One region of the Dryocola mayonis genome, then DNA from elsewhere that is predicted to be linked to it. Evidence: predicted binding sites of a transcription regulator. Region 1 holds the regulator's gene; the other holds the start of a gene.
The links. Region 1 encodes LexA, which represses DNA repair genes until DNA is damaged. Its sites were predicted from a motif close to TNCTGTATGTACATACAGNA; they were not measured.
Positions count from the first base shown of each region.

Region 2: WLO32_RS07230 (DNA translocase FtsK 4TM domain-containing protein) is a predicted target of LexA. The motif match lies at 1,514-1,533, and genes of this name have one in related genera.

Region 1 is NZ_CP150452.1:3,927,399-3,931,111, reverse strand. It holds gene plsB (glycerol-3-phosphate 1-O-acyltransferase PlsB) at 1-686, opposite strand, end outside; gene WLO32_RS19020 (diacylglycerol kinase) at 871-1,239, shown strand; gene lexA (transcriptional repressor LexA) at 1,359-1,967, shown strand; gene dinF (MATE family efflux transporter DinF) at 2,062-3,396, shown strand; gene WLO32_RS19005 (CsbD family protein) at 3,635-3,713, shown strand, end outside.
Region 2 is NZ_CP150452.1:1,485,145-1,488,857, forward strand. It holds gene trxB (thioredoxin-disulfide reductase) at 1-477, opposite strand, end outside; gene lrp (leucine-responsive transcriptional regulator Lrp) at 981-1,475, shown strand; gene WLO32_RS07230 (DNA translocase FtsK 4TM domain-containing protein) at 1,597-3,713, shown strand, end outside.

The sequences.
Region 1 (3,713 bases):
GCGCGGGCAATAGCCTTGGAGGCCAGAAGCTTGTTAAACAGATCCTGACGTACCGGCAGACGCGGGCCAATCGTGGCTAAACGCTGACGGGCAAAGTGCATACGCGCCACGCGGGCCAGTTTCTGCGCGATGCGCTTGTCGGTGCCGTGTTCGGTGGCCATTCTGCGCAAGGAGACGGGCGCGGAAAAACGCACGAAGCTGTCGCGGCCAAGCCAGGAAACCGCGAAGAATTTCTGTATGCCGTTCAGCATACGCAGCGGCGGGTTGATGTCGCCTTTTTCGCGTCCCGGAGAGCGGCCAAACATCACCGAAACCGGCACCATCTGCACATCCAGGTTTGGATTGCTGCGGTGCAGGTCGAGGTAGTCGTGGAAGAGTTTGATCGACTCTTCTTTCGGCGTGTAATAAGTGAAGACCCGCGGGCCGCTGTGGATAAAGACATAGCGCGGCAAAATCGCCCCGTCTATCTCCAGCGGTTCGAGCGGGTCGGGCAGATCGTGTGCAAGGCATTGCGCGCGCAGCGTCAACAGGTCCGCCTTAGAGTTATAAGGCAGAACGTACATAATAGGGCGTGTGGTATCCAGGCCCAGCTCGGCCTGCGGATCTGCCGGTATGGACTTGCTCTTTACCAGAACGCCTAATGGTAAATTAAGTAATTTGTAGTAAATTCTTGGCCAGCCTGACATAAACGATGTAAAGCCTCAGGTTAATAATGCAAATTCGCCGCAAGAATATCAGAAACTGCATAAGATTTCTGTGGCGTTGCGATTTTACCCATCATCCTTCAGATTGCCCGATCGCTGGCAGAAACGCGAAGGCTGCTGGGTGCTGATAAGCATTGACGCTTTTATTTTAAAAAGGTTTCCCGAAATGGCGAATAACACCGCTGGATTTACACGTATTATCAAAGCCGCCGGTTACTCCTGGAAAGGGCTGCGCGCCGCCTGGATTAACGAAGCCGCCTTCCGCCAGGAAGGCGTTGCCGCGGTTATCGCCATCGCCGTCGCCTGCGGGCTGGACGTTGACGCCATCACCCGCATTCTGCTTATCGGCTCCGTGGTGCTGGTCATGATTGTCGAAATTCTTAACAGCGCCATCGAAGCTTTGGTTGACCGCGTCGGTACGGATTACCACGAGCTTTCAGGCCGCGCGAAGGATATGGGCTCGGCCGCCGTGCTGATCGCCATTATCCTTGCCGTAGCCACCTGGGGCACGCTGCTGTGGCCACATTTGCGCTAATTTGCGAGAGCCATTCCGGATTATGATAAGTCCCTGGTTTTTTGCTCAATTTGTGGTTTCAAATTCACCTTTGACTGTATATACTCACAGCATAACTGTATAAACACCCAGGGGGCGGAATGAAAGCTTTAACTACCAGACAGCAAGAGGTGTTTGATCTTATTCGGGATCACATCAGCCAGACCGGCATGCCGCCGACGCGTGCCGAGATTGCTCAACGTCTGGGGTTCCGTTCTCCCAACGCTGCGGAAGAGCATCTCAAGGCGCTGGCCCGTAAAGGCGTTATCGAGATTGTTTCCGGCGCGTCCCGCGGCATTCGTCTTCTGGTTGAAGAAGAAACCGGTATTCCGCTGGTGGGCCGCGTAGCCGCCGGCGAGCCGCTGCTGGCGCAGCAGCATATCGAAGGCCATTATCAGGTTGACCCGTCGCTGTTTAAACCGAACGCGGACTTCCTGCTGCGCGTCAGCGGCATGTCCATGAAAGATATCGGTATTCTGGATGGCGATCTGCTGGCGGTGCATAAAACCCAGGACGTGCGTAACGGCCAGGTCGTGGTGGCGCGCATTGATGACGAGGTCACCGTAAAACGTCTGAAGCAGCAGGGCAACACCGTGCAGCTGCTGCCGGAAAACAGCGAGTTCGACCCTATCGTCGTCGATCTGCGCGAACAGAATTTCAGTATTGAAGGACTGGCCGTCGGCGTTATCCGCAACGGCGACTGGCTTTAATACCGCTTTAGCTTAGCGTCCCCGCATTTTGTGATGCGCGTTTGCCGCGCATCACCGTATTATCCCTCTTTCTTTTCTCGTCCCGGATTTCCCTATGCGTTTCTTCTCGACGACGGATAAAGCGCTCTGGCGCCTCGCGTTACCCATGATCTTCTCCAATATTACGGTTCCCCTGCTCGGGCTGGTGGATACCGCGGTTATTGGGCATCTGGACAGCCCCGTGTATCTCGGCGGCGTGGCGATTGGCGCAACGGCCACCAGCTTTCTCTTTATGCTGCTTCTGTTTTTACGCATGAGCACGACGGGCTTAACGGCTCAGGCTTTTGGGGCGAATAACCCCGCGGCGCTGGCCCGTGCTCTGGTACAGCCGTTACTGATGGCGCTGGCTGCCGGTATCGCCATTATCGTGCTGCGTTACCCGCTGATTACGCTTGCGCTAAATATCGTTGGCGGAAACGAGCAGGTGCTTGCGCAGGCGAGGCGTTTTCTTGAGATTCGCTGGCTGAGCGCGCCCGCCTCGCTGGCCAACCTCGCGCTGCTCGGCTGGCTGCTTGGCGTGCAGTATGCGCGCGCCCCCGTCATCCTGCTGATCGTCGGCAACGTGCTGAATATTTTGCTCGATCTGTGGCTGGTTATGGGCCTGCATATGAACGTGCAGGGCGCCGCGCTGGCAACGGCGATTGCGGAGTACGCTACCTTTATCATCGGCTTAATGATGGTGAAGAAAGTTCTGGTCATGCGGGGAATCGACTTCGCCATGCTGAAAAACGCCTGGCGCGGGAATATCCGCCGCCTGCTGGCGTTAAACAGAGACATTATGCTGCGTTCGCTGCTGCTGCAGCTCTGCTTTGCCTCGGTGACGATTTTCGGCGCTCGTTTGGGCAGCGAAGTGGTGGCGGTTAACGCCGTCTTAATGACGCTGCTGACCTTCACCGCCTATGCGCTGGATGGCTTTGCCTATGCCGTTGAGGCGCATTCGGGCCAGGCTTACGGCGCCCGTAACGGCAGCCAGCTGCTGGACGTCTGGCGGGCGGCCTGCCGCCAGGCCGGGCTGGTCGCGCTGGGCTTTGCGGTGGCGTATGCGCTGTTTGGCGAAAACATCGTCGCCATGCTGACCTCGCTGCCGGAGCTGCGGCAGCAGGCGGACCGCTATTTAGGCTGGCAGATTGTCCTGCCGGTGGTGGGCGTGTGGTGCTATTTGCTTGACGGCATGTTTATCGGCGCCACTCGCGGCGCCCAGATGCGTAACAGCATGGTCGTTGCCGCAGCGGGCTTCGGCCTGACGCTGCTGAGCGTGCCGTCTCTTGGCAATCACGGCCTGTGGCTTGCGGTAGCGGTGTTTCTTGCCCTGCGCGGGCTGGCCCTCGGCTGGATCTGGCGCCGCCACTGGCGACACGACACATGGTTCCAGGCGGAAAGTCATAGTTAGTTACAACTGTTGACGCGCCTTTAATCCCCGCTCAGCATGCTGATTTGCCGCTAGATTCTGCTGCAAATCAGCGTGTCCGGCGCGGTCTTAATGGTTCAATGTTCTTAATTGCCGCTCCGACGCCGGATTCTTGACTACAATTATTATCACGTCCAGCAGATAGTGAGTGACAGCCGCTGGCTTCACCCGGACGATATTAACTTTTAACGATTCTTCACCGAACGATAAGGAAAATATCATGAATAAAGACGAAATCGGCGGTAACTGGAAACAGTTCAAAGGTAATGTAAAAGAAAAATGGGGCAAGCTGACGGACG
Region 2 (3,713 bases), 1.8 Mb from region 1:
CACGGCGGTGTTGCCGCCGCCGATGACCGCGACCTTCTGGTTACGGTAGAAGAATCCATCGCAGGTTGCGCAGGCGGAGACGCCGCGCCCTTTAAAGGCTTCTTCAGAAGGCAGGCCAAGGTAGCGAGCGGAGGCGCCGGTGGCGATAATCAGCGCATCACAGGTGTACTCGCCGCTGTCGCCGGTCAGACGGAAGGGGCGATTAAGCAGATCCACCTTGCTGATATGGTCGAACAGAATTTCCGTCTCGAACTTCGCCGCGTGCTCGTGCATGCGTTCCATCAACAGCGGGCCCGTTAAATCGTGCGGGTCGCCCGGCCAGTTTTCCACTTCGGTAGTGGTCGTGAGCTGACCACCTTTTTCCATGCCGGTGATCAATACCGGCTTCAGGTTAGCGCGAGCAGCATAGACCGCTGCGGTGTAGCCCGCAGGGCCGGAGCCCAGAATAAGCAACTTACTGTGTTTAGCCGTGCTCATGAGTTCCTCATTGAACGTTTGCTGACAATCGGGGGATTGTAGGGAATTTGGCGGGTTAAAAAAAGGTGTAGCGTCCATGTTAGAGAATAGTGTTAACGATATGTGTAATAGCCAGGCTCAATCATTACCGCTGAACATGCCGCAAAAGCGCATAAATACGCACCATGCGCGGGAGATAGTCACGGGGGTAAAGTGATGAATAATCGTCAAGTCCCCCCAATATCTGGCACGTTCCACTAAAAATGGATGTTTTGCTTTGACAATCCCCTAAGCATTTGCGAAAACATTCGAGGAAGAAAAAACATTTGGTGTGATTGTTCTGAAACGTCACGCATACCTGATGCAAATTTACCGGGCGATTGAAATCTACGCATGGTGTGGACAGACGCCATGCGTGATGTCGATAGCAGCCACCCGGCACCGGTCTTCTCACGTACACCCGGAACAGTGACGTTAACCTGGGTTATGGCAGGTGATGGAAGGAATAGAGAGAGACAATAATAATGGTAGATAGCAAAAAGCGCCCTGGCAAAGATCTCGACCGCATCGATCGTAATATTCTCAACGAGCTGCAAAAGGATGGGCGAATTTCTAACGTCGAGCTTTCAAAGCGTGTTGGGCTTTCGCCGACGCCGTGCCTTGAGCGCGTGCGTCGTCTGGAACGACAGGGTTTTATTCAGGGCTACACAGCGCTGTTGAATCCGCATTATCTGGATGCATCACTTCTGGTTTTTGTTGAGATTACTCTGAATCGTGGCGCGCCGGATGTTTTTGAGCAATTTAACTCCGCTGTGCAAAAACTTGAAGAAATTCAGGAGTGTCATCTGGTATCCGGTGATTTCGACTACCTGTTGAAAACCCGCGTGCCGGATATGTCGGCCTACCGCAAATTATTAGGCGAAACCCTGTTGCGACTGCCGGGTGTGAACGACACCCGTACCTATGTAGTTATGGAAGAGGTCAAACAGAGTAATCGTCTGGTAATTAAGACCCGTTAACACGGGCCAGGTGCAAAATCCGCGTATTTTGGTTACACTCCTGGTAATCCATACAGCAACAGTGCCGGGAACCTCCCGGCGCTGTTGTTCTCCATATATTTAAGGACCTGGAGAGTCTTACTTGAGCCAGGAATATACCGAAGATAAAGAAGTCACATTGAGGAAACTCAGCAGCGGGCGCCGGTTACTTGAGGCGTTGCTGATTCTTGTCGCCATTTTTGCCGTCTATCTGATGGCCGCCTTACTGAGTTTTAATCCTTCCGATCCAAGCTGGTCGCAGACGGCGTGGCACGAACCTATCCATAATTTGGGCGGCGCTCCCGGCGCGTGGCTTGCCGACACCCTGTTCTTCATTTTTGGCGTCATAGCCTACACCATTCCGGTTATCATCATCGGCGGCTGTTGGTTCACCTGGCGCCAGCGCGGCAGCGAAGATTACATTGATTACTTCGCGGTCTCCCTGCGTCTGATTGGCGTGCTGGCGATGGTGCTGACTTCCTGCGGCCTTGCCGCCATCAACGCCGATGATATCTGGTACTTCGCTTCCGGCGGCGTTCTCGGCAGCCTGCTGAGCACCGCGATGATGCCGCTGCTAAACAGCAGCGGCGGAACTATCGCCCTGCTGTGCGTATGGGCTGCGGGCTTAACGCTGTTTACCGGCTGGTCGTGGGTCAGTATCGCCGAAAAGCTCGGCAGCGCGGTGCTGACGGTGCTGACCTTTGCCAGCAATCGTACGCGCCGGGACAACACCTGGCAGGACGAAGAGTACGATTACGAAGACGAACATTATGAGGAGCATGACGAAGAGCACGAGCCAGCAATGGAAAAACGTGAGTCTCGTCGCGCCCGCATTCTGCGCGGGGCGCTAGCCCGCAAGCAGCGCCTTTCAGAAAAATTCGCCAATCCTCATGCGCGCAAAACCGACGCCGCGTTGTTCTCCGGCAGAAGAATGGACGACGACGAAGACGACGTGCTGTTCAGCGCGCGCGGCATCGCGACCGATGCGAACGATGTGCTGTTCTCAGGCAACAAGGCGACGCTGCCTGAGGCTGAAGAATACGATCCGCTTCTGCACGGCCATTCCATCGCTGAGCCGATAGCCGCGGCCGCCGCGGCCACCATGGCGAATCAGGCACATACGGCGCCGGTGACGCCTGCGGCTCCCATGCCGCCGGTGCATACGCCCGCGCCAGAAACCGAAACCAGCGCCGCTATCGCCTGGGAGCCGGCGCCGACCACGGTGACGCCGGAGCCTGTTATCGCTCCGGCTCCGGAAAGCTATACCGCGCCGCGTCCGGCAGCGCAGCAGGTGCCGCAGGAAATGACCAGCCGCTGGTCAGAGCCGACGGCGCCAGCCGCTGAGCCAGAATTCCAGCCGGCGCCCGTTGAAGAAGTAAAACCCGCGCGTCCGCCGCTTTATCATTTCGAAGAGGTCGAAGCGCAGCGGGCCCGCGAACGCGAACAGCTTGCGGCCTGGTATCAGCCGGTGGAAGAGCCGAAGCCCGATCCTTACCAGCAGCGCGCGTCGGTTATACCGCCAGCGCCAGCGGTAACGCCGGCTACGCCTCCTGAAATGCCGGCTTCGGAAGTGGCTCCGGCGGCCCCCGTCATTAAAGAAGCGGCAAAAGCCGCGGCGGCCACCGCGGCGTTTTCACCTGTATTCAGCATCGCAAGCGATGCGCCGCGCGCCCAGGTAAAAGAAGGTATCGGCCCGCAGCTGCCGCGTCCGAACCGCGTGCGCGTGCCTACGCGCCGTGAACTGGCCTCCTACGGTATTAAGCTGCCGTCGCAGCGCATGGCGGAAGAGCAGGCCCGCAAAGAAGGGCATCGACAGGATAGCTACGGCGATGAGTATGCCGACGACAACGCGGCCGAAATGCAGCAGCAGGAGCTGGCCCGCCAGTTCTCCGCTCAGCAACAGCAGCGTTATGGCGAAGAATACGAGGAAGAGCCGCTCGGCGCGGAAGATGAGGCTGCCGCTGAGCAGGCGGAGCTGGCGCGTCAGTTTGCCGCTCAGCAGCATCAGCGTTATGAGCAAACCGCGCCTGCGTCAAACGTTCCGTTCTCGCTTGATGACTTCGATTTCTCACCAATGAAAGCGCTGGTAGACGATGGCCCAAGCGAGCCGCTGTTTACGCCGAGCCCGGTACAGGAACCTGCGCCTGCTCAGCCAGCCGCGCCTCAAAGGCATGCTCCGCAAGAGGCCTATCAGGCGCCTGCGCAGCATCAGGCTTATCA